DNA from 2 places in the Gracilibacillus salinarum genome. Region 1 is predicted to be linked to the other one. Evidence: riboswitches for the same ligand, from Rfam matches in the RefSeq annotation. Region 1 holds a riboswitch; the other holds the start of a gene.
The links. A riboswitch is a leader RNA that binds a small molecule or an ion and turns the genes downstream of it on or off. The one in region 1 is predicted to bind S-adenosylmethionine.

Region 1 (4,590 bases):
ACTAATAACGTAAAACCAAATAATTGTACCAGGCTCTTTTTTACTTATAATTGTAACGCGCCCGGAGGGATTCGAACCCCCGACACATGGTACCGGAAACCATTGCTCTATCCCCTGAGCTACGGGCGCATATTGATCATGTACGCACTATAAAAATTGCGACAAGAATAATTATAACCAATTCTTCGTATAATTTCAATACATACCTCACAAGATAAATATTTATGTCCAAACGTTTAAAGAAGTAGGGATAAGGGTAGGATGAAATTAGACAATCATATCTTTTGACCTTATTTGACCTTTCAGTTAAGATGAAATTAGTAAATGAAACTATGTGTATTGAAGGAGGAATTTTCAATGAATTTAATTCCAACAGTTATTGAACAAACAAACCGAGGCGAACGTGCATATGACATTTATTCTCGCCTTTTAAAAGACAGAATTATTATGCTAGGAAGCGGCATTGATGACAACGTGTCTAACAGTATCGTAGCACAATTGTTATTCTTAGCGGCAGAAGATCCTGATAAAGATATTTCTTTATACATTAACTCACCAGGTGGCTCCATTACAGCGGGTATGGCGATTTATGATACCATGCAATTCATCAAACCAAATGTTTCTACCATCTGTATTGGTATGGCAGCATCTATGGGTGCTTTCCTACTTGCAGCAGGTGAGCCTGGTAAACGTTTTGCACTGCCTAACAGTGAAGTTATGATTCACCAGCCACTTGGCGGCACACAAGGTCAAGCGTCTGATATTCAGATCCATGCAAATCGTATTATCGAGATGCGTAAAAAACTAAACCAAATTCTTGCGGAACGCACTGGTCAACCACTAGAGGTAATCGAAAAAGATACAGATCGTGATAATTTCATGACAGCTGAACGTGCAAAAGAATATGGTTTAATCGATAAAGTAATGGAGCATAAACCATCTGATTTAAATTAAGTTAATCTAGAAAAAGTGGCGAAGTTTTAACTCGCCACTTTTTTTATTTACATGTTAAAAGAAAATTTGGCTTAAAACTGAGAAAATAATATACAAGTTCTTATAATACGGATTATGTATAGCTGCTTTATGCTTGCTGATAATTTCGAAATGATACATGTGCCAGGATTCCTTCTACCAACCACTTCGCGTCCTGCAGGCACGGATGGAGCTAGACCACTACTTGATTTACTTCTTTGCTGCCTTGCACCGAGGAAGCCTACTTCGAAACATTACTAGTAGACACAGGTGCAGACGTTGTGGATCTTCAACGCCTACCTGGTTGGCCTACGCTAGCGTAGTTACTCAACAATCTTTGGATCAGTTAGCATATTGATTGCATCCATAAATATCAGCATTTAATAACATAATGCTTAGAATCACTGCTTTTAGCTGTTATATACGTTGTAGCACTTCCTTAAGCGTAGGAAATAGGCGGAGACTCCCGTGGAATCAGCACGAGCTGAAGATCCACTTCATTTGTGCCTGTGTCTGCAAGTATTGCTTCGAAGTGAGCTTCCTCGGTACAAGGCAGCAAAGAAGTATTACAGGTAGTAGCCTAGCTGAAGCCGTGCCCACAGGACGCGGAGCCTATTTCCGGAGCTTTGCTAAGCAGATGAAATCTATCAAAATCACTACAATGTTAGAGAGTTTTACTTTGCATAATCCGTATTACAGGTATTTGTATTAAGATTGGCTGTAATTATCCGGTTTTATTTTTCCATGTTAAGCAAGCCAAATTGCTTCAAACGGACAAGCTGTAACCATCAGCCATTCAACACAATAATTAATAATATAAAAGAAACTTTCACTAATTCATCTTTTGTAACGCACTTGATCACTAGTACGTAAACCAGTCCTGTAACAAGATCTTCACCTACCAGCAGCATCGTGATGATATCTAAAAGCGGGAGTGCTTCTGCAAGTATATCTACTTTCGTCTCCATGTCCGTCACCCTTTTCTGTTACATCGTATTTCGAGCGGCGTCAAAAGGTGCAACCCCTTGACGCACAGGCATTTTATGGTAATTAATAATATTCAAAATATTTGTTGACACCATTTTCAGAACATGCTAAAGTATATCTAACAAATGATAAACATAAGTAAACAACTCGGAATTGAATAGATTCTTATCCAGAGAGGTGGAGGGACATGGCCCTTTGATGCCTCGGCAACCATTAAGTGTCTGTTCACTTAATACAGGTGCCAATTCCACTGAGCGTTTAAGCTTGGAGAGATAAGAGAGCGAAGCCATTAGTTAAGTCTCTCTATCTCAAATAGCGAGATTTTTTTAATGATTACAACTAAATAGGTAAACTCTTATCCAGAGAGGCGGAGGGACTGGCCCGATGATGCCCGGCAACCATTAAGCAAATGCTTAAAAGGTGCTAATTCCTGCAGGTATTATCCTGACAGATAAGAGGAAGACTTCTGCATAGCTAATAAAAGCCTTCTTCTTATGAAGAAGGCTTTTTAATAATTAGAAAAGATTAAATTTTTTGAAAACTTGGGGAGGAAATAAACATGCCAAATTACAAGCATTCAACGTATGATCCAGAAACTATTCATTTACACGGCGGGCAGGCACCAGATCCAACAACAGGATCAAGAGCAGTGCCGATCTATCAATCTACTTCTTACGTGTTCCATGATACAGAGCATGCGGAACGGTTATTTGCACTGGATGAGCCTGGAAATATTTATTCCCGAATTGGTAATCCAACTGTAGACGTTTTTGAAAAGAGAATGGCGCTGTTGGAAGATGGAGTTGCAGCTGTTGCCACGTCATCCGGGATGTCTGCCATCACGCTTTCGATTTTGAATCTTGCTAGTGCAGGTGATGAAATTGTAGCAGGTGTGAACTTATATGGTGGTACGTATAATTTGTTTAATATAACGTTGCCAAGATACGGTATTAACGTAAAATTCGTCGATCCAACCGATCCAGAGAACTTTAAAGCAGCGATTAACGAAAATACGAAAGCTGTTTACGGTGAGATTATTGGGAATCCTGGTTTACAAGTGTTAGATATAGAAAGGGTATCAGATATTGCTCATGATGCGGGAATTCCTTTAATAATTGATAACACCTTCGCAACCCCATTTGGTTGTAAGCCGATTACATTAGGAGCGGACATTGTCGTTCATTCTGCAACAAAATGGATCGGGGGTCATGGTACTTCCATTGGTGGTGTAATTGTCGACGGAGGAAGATTTAACTGGAATTCAGAAAAATATCCAGCGTTTACAGAACCAGATCCAAGTTACAACGGTATCCGTTATGCGGTTGACTTTGGTACATTAGCCTTTATAACGAAGGTTCGCGTCCAGCTGTTAAGAGATTTTGGTGCTGCTTTAAGTCCATTCAATGCCTTCCAGCTATTGCAAGGGCTTGAAACACTTCACTTAAGAGTGGAACGACATAATCGTAATGCCCAGGAATTAGCGGAATATTTACACCAGCATGAAGCGGTAGAATGGGTGAGATATCCAGGCTTGGAAAACCATCCGTCTCATGAACTGGCAACGCGTATTCTGAATAACGGCTTTGGGTCGATTATCGTCTTCGGAATTAAAGGAGGACGTGACGCTGGACGCGACTTGATTAACAATGTAGCGCTATGGTCACATGTAGCAAACGTAGGGGATGCTAAATCCTTAATTATTCACCCGGCATCGACTACACATCAGCAATTAACAAAAGAAGAACTGGATAAAACAGGTGTATCCGAAGAATTAGTGCGTTTATCTGTTGGTATTGAATCGATCCGTGATATTCAAAACGACTTAGATCAAGCCCTAGTAAAAGCAACGGGAATCGGAACGGAAAAAGAAAAACAAATTGTTGTTAATGACGAAGGTATCATTAAATGGGCATTGAATTCACCATATGAACGTTATCAGGAAAATGGTGAAGAGCAAACTCGTCAAAAAACACTAGCAATCGTTGGATTAAGTGGAAAAGAAGCACGACCTAGCTATCGTCTTGCTAGAAAAATGCAACGTCTAGGCTATAAAATTATACCGGTAAACCCGAGAGAAACAGAGATTCTAGGTGAAAAAGCCTATCCTGATCTTAAGAGTGTTCCAGTGGATATCGATATTGTGCAAGTGTTCCGCAGTCCTGATGCAGCTATCGAAATTGCCAAAGAAGCAATCGAAGTGAATCCAAAAGTATTCTGGCTGCAAGAAGGTGTAGTATCACCGAAAGCAGAACAAGTAGCTTTAGAAGGTGGTCTGCAAGTTGTCCATAACCGTTGTACGTATAAAGAAGCACAACGTTTAAGAGGTACCATTTCGACTTATGCATGTGAAATTTAAACAAGAAAATAAGGGGGCAAAATCATGAGTAAAGCACCACTAATTGATTTCAGAAGTTTTCTTGCGATTGCCGTTTTCGGAATTATTGTTTTCTTCGCTGTTGGATGTTCATCCAGCAGTGAAGCTGAAACAAAACCGTCTGAAATCAGATTGGACTATGCTTACTATTCGCCAACCAGTTTGGTGTTAAAGAAATTTGGCTGGGCAGAGGAAGCATTTGCTGAGGAAGATATTGATGTATCCTGGACATTAAGTCAAGGGAGTAACAAAGCGAT
Region 2 (4,590 bases), 500 kb from region 1:
ACTTATCGCTCATCTTTGTTTTCTGTGTGCGAACGGCAGCAATGGTTGTATCAGAAATCATCGACAGATTATCACCGAAGATTGCACCGCCAATAACTGTTCCCATTGCTAATGCTAAAGGGATACCAGTTTGTTCTGCGATACCAATCCCAATCGGCGCTAACGCTGCAACAGTACCCATCGACGTCCCCATTGAGATCGAGATAAAACAGCCAACAATAAACAATCCTACCATTAATAGATTACTAGGAATTAAGGATAATCCTAGGTTGACGGTAGCATCGACCGCCCCCATCCCTTTAGCTGTTTGGGAAAAGGCACCTGCTAATACGAAAATAACAGCCATCAGCATAATATTCGGATGGCCAGCGCCTTTCGTAAATATATCAATTTTATCAGCAAGTTTTTCTTTTCTGTTCATCGCTAAGGCAATCCCACTTGCAATAATAACTGCCACATTTAACGGCATATTGGAAAAATCACCTGAGATAATGCCAGTTCCAATAAATAATAAGACAAAGATGAATAACGGGGCAAGTGCCGTTATATTCCCCTTGTTGTTAGACATGATGAATGCCCCCTTCATTTTTAGTTAAGTTAATGCATTGTCATACCACCGGTCACGTTGATTCCTTGACCAGTCATGTAATTAGCGTAATTGGATGCGAGAAAAACAACTACATTTGCAATATCTGCCGGTACTGCTGTTCGTCCGAGTGGTACTTGCGAATGATCTTCCGCTTGTATCGCTGCAGCATCTACTCCGCGTAAGTTTCCACCAATGACTCGTTCTTTTTTCTTCATTTCAGTTTCTACAATGCCTGGGCAGACTGCATTGACATTGATTTGATCCTTCGCTAATTCAATAGCAGCTACTTTTGTCATGCCAAGGACAGCGTGCTTCGAAGCAACATAGCTGCCCATTAAACGGTAGCCATTTTTGCCAGCTTGGGAGGCGATATTGATGATTTTACCACCTTCTCCTTGTTGCTGTAACTTCCTGGCGACAGTTTGCATGCACATATAAACACCTTTCGCATTGACATCCATTGTTTTGTCCCAGTCTTGTTCATTGATATCAACAAAGTAATCCATCGTTGAAATGCCGGCGTTGTTTACGAGAATATCGATTCGGCCAAAGTGCGCTATAACATTGTCTACCATAGTTGTTACTTGTTTTTGATCAGACACATCTACTTGCTGGTAAAAGAACTGTTCAGACTCCGTGGTCGCGGGTGGTGCCATATCGGCGACCGCCACTTTGGCACCACAATCCAAAAATGCATCGACGATTGCTTTTCCGATACCGCTAGTACCTCCGGTTACAATCGCTATTTTATTCGTTAAATCCATCGCATACATGTGATCACTCCATTATTCCAGTGTTTCTTTTGCTATATCTACTACGTATTTGAGCTTGTCCCATTGCTGCTGTTCGGTTAATTTATTCCCGTGATGTGTGGATGAGAATCCGCACTGCGGACTGATGCACAGTTGTGATTTTGGAACAAATTGACTTGCTTCTTCGATACGAGCTTTCATTTCGTCTTTATCTTCTAGTTCTCCTTTTTTAGAAGTAAAGATACCAATCACGACATTTGGTCCGCCAGCGGGAATGTGCTGCAACGCTTCAAATGTACCAGAGCGTTCATCATCATATTCTAAGAAAAAGGCGTCGACTTTTTCTTCGGCAAATAGACGAGGGGCAATTTTATCATAGGCACCGGAAAATGCGTGAGTAGATCGATAGTTTCCTCGACACAAATGAGTGGTGACATACAAATCTTGCGGTTTATTTTCTAGTACACGATTCACCATTCTTATAGACAGATCAAATAATTGTTCCATGGAATAAGCATGGTCGTAAATAAAGTCATTTTCCGTAACAAAACCAGCAATCGAAACGTCATCTAATTGAATGTAACGGCATCCTGCTTCATAGAAAGCAGCAAGTGCATCACGATAGGCATTCACAATATCATCGGCATATGCTTCGATATCTGGATAAATATCAGGATTTCTCATGCCAACATATAATAATTGATTAGGACTCGGGATCGTCTGCTTAGCAACGGCACGGCCGTCTACAATTTGATTAAATGTTTTAAAGTCTTGCAGAAAAGGGTGATCTTGATTAAATGAGATCTTGCCAATATTACGAACATTGTATGGTTCTGTCTCTTCGTCTTCGAAATCAAAGCCTTGATCCGGAACATATCCTTCGATTCCATTGAGGTGCTCCAGAAAATCAATGTGCCACCAATCTCTTCTGAACTCTCCGTCCGTAACTGCTTGAAGGCCAACTTCTATTTGCTTATCTACGATACGTTTTAATTCTTGTGTTTCGATGTCATGTAATTGACCGGCAGTGATCTTGCCAGTTTTGTAATCTTTTCTTGCTTGAAGCAGATTGGCAGGTCGCAAAAGACTTCCTACATGATCTGCTTTAAATGGTGGGTGAATAGAAATGGTCATAATTTATTTCCTCCTAATTAGTTTTTGCGAAATAAAAAAACCTCTCCTTTAAGAAGGAGAGGTCATTAAACAATGTTCAAATACTCTTCCTATCTTTTAAGCATAACGCTTCTGGAATTGGCACAATGCTGATAACAGCTGTTGCCGAGGCTTCAAAGGGCCAGTCCCTCCACCTCTCTTGATAAGAAATATCGTAAAATATGAAATTAATAAAATTAAATTTACCCTAAAATTCGACAAACGTCAAGTTAAAAATTTTTAAGATAGTACTTGAAGACCACCTGTCCCTTGTGGAAAAAAATAACTGTTCGCTGTACAATGAAGGTAATTAGGAGCCAAATTATATCAGATTGGCAGGTTAAATGCAGGCATCCAAGTAATCAAGCTGAACATGAAGATGTGTTCCTATAATATGGAATATGTAATGCTAGCTAGCAGCTTAGTGGTAATGAGGGGGAGTTGACATGATCAAGGCTGTTTTATTTGATTTAGATGGTACATTGTTAAATAGGGATGCTTCAGTACGGCATTTTATTACGAATCAATACGAAAGACTAGCTTCGTTACATCACTTATCAAAAGATTCCTATATTATAAGGTTCATTGAATTAGACAACAGGGGCTATGTCTGGAAGGATAAAGTCTACCAGCAGATGGTAGAAGAATTCGAGATAACGGGTCTAAGCTCAGAAGCATTGCTTGCAGATTATATCAGCCAGTTCCAGTTCAGCTGTGTACCTTTTGCTCATCTGAAAGAAACGTTGGATCATTTAAAACAGAGAGGTATCGCACTAGCTATTATTTCAAATGGTAAAGGACAGTTCCAATTGGACAATATAAAAGCACTAGGAATTGAACATTATTTTGATACGATCCTGATTTCCGAGTGGGAAGGAATGAAAAAGCCAGATCCTCGTATTTTTCAAAAAGCGCTGGGGCAATTACATGTACAGCCTGATCAAAGTATATTCATTGGCGATCATCCGGAAAATGATGTGCTGGCAGCGCAGCGTATTGGTATGCAAGCTATTTGGAAAAAGGACGCAGGATGGAGAACGTGTTCTGCGGATTGGGCGGTGGATGACCTGAAGGAAATCTTACCAATCATCATTGACAATAAGTTGGGATAACACGGTTTTACCTATACTGGTGTTATCACTACAATGACAAAATAAGCAATTCACGATTAATTTATTCTAAAAATAAACAAAGCAGGTGATACAGTGAGTTCTCTTTTAATTAAGAACGCGAGAAATATTATAACAATGGACAATGACAGAAACCAATACGAAGGCGGAAGTATGTATATTGAGGGGCAGGAGATTATTGCCATCGGTGAGGATATTCCATACCAAACCGCAGATAAAGTGATAGATGCGAAAGGGAAGATCATTTTTCCCGGTTTGATTAATACTCATCATCATCTTTATCAAACTTTTACCAGGAATATTCCACGTGCTCAGGATGTCGAATTATTTGATTGGTTGATCACATTGTACGATATTTGGCGTTACCTTCGTCCCGAAGACGTCTATTTAAGTGCAATGGTTGGGTTGGGAGAACTATTAAAAAGCGGTTGTACTACGGTATCCGATCATTTTTATGTGTTTCCTAATTCTGTGAGCGGTGAGTTGATCGATGAGGAAATTCGTGCTGCAGCTGATTTGGGCATTCGTTTTTTTCCAACTAGAGGGTCCATGAGTTTAGGACGATCAAAAGGAGGATTGCCACCAGATGAGGTTGTTCAGGACGAGGAGACAATTTTGCGTGACTCCCGTAGAGTAATTGAAACATATCATGATGCTAGTAAATTTTCTATGTTACGTATTGGGGTGGCGCCATGTTCACCTTTTTCTGTCAGCAAAGATCTTTTAACAGAATCGTCTAGTCTTGCCCGCACTTATGGCGTTAGAATGCATACACATCTTGCGGAAACACAAGATGAAGAAGATTTCTGTCGAGAGAAACTGGGTCTCCGTCCGTTGGAACTAATGGAAGAAACAGGGTGGATAGGCGAGGATGTCTGGTATGCACACGGCATATGGTTTAATGATGAGGAAATAACGAAACTGGGAGCATGTGGGTGTGGTATCGCGCATTGTCCGAGCAGTAATA

Region 2: linked by a shared signal. The riboswitch ahead of MUN87_RS19635 (5-methyltetrahydropteroyltriglutamate--homocysteine S-methyltransferase) and the one ahead of MUN87_RS21715 (PLP-dependent aspartate aminotransferase family protein) in region 1 are both predicted to bind S-adenosylmethionine.

The regions. Positions count from the first base shown of each region.
Region 1 covers NZ_CP095071.1:4,679,946-4,684,535, forward strand. Annotated here, with positions in the region: tRNA gene MUN87_RS21700 (tRNA-Arg) at 57-129, opposite strand; gene clpP (ATP-dependent Clp endopeptidase proteolytic subunit ClpP) at 358-954, shown strand; gene MUN87_RS21710 (hypothetical protein) at 1,761-1,940, opposite strand; SAM riboswitch class I at 2,122-2,238, shown strand; SAM riboswitch class I at 2,312-2,417, shown strand; gene MUN87_RS21715 (PLP-dependent aspartate aminotransferase family protein) at 2,519-4,315, shown strand; gene MUN87_RS21720 (aliphatic sulfonate ABC transporter substrate-binding protein) at 4,340-4,590, shown strand, end outside.
Region 2 covers NZ_CP095071.1:4,178,881-4,183,470, forward strand. Annotated here, with positions in the region: gene MUN87_RS19625 (Na+/H+ antiporter NhaC family protein) at 1-568, opposite strand, end outside; gene MUN87_RS19630 (SDR family NAD(P)-dependent oxidoreductase) at 598-1,362, opposite strand; gene MUN87_RS19635 (5-methyltetrahydropteroyltriglutamate--homocysteine S-methyltransferase) at 1,375-2,475, opposite strand; SAM riboswitch class I at 2,562-2,663, opposite strand; gene MUN87_RS19640 (HAD family hydrolase) at 2,940-3,605, shown strand; gene MUN87_RS19645 (8-oxoguanine deaminase) at 3,699-4,590, shown strand, end outside.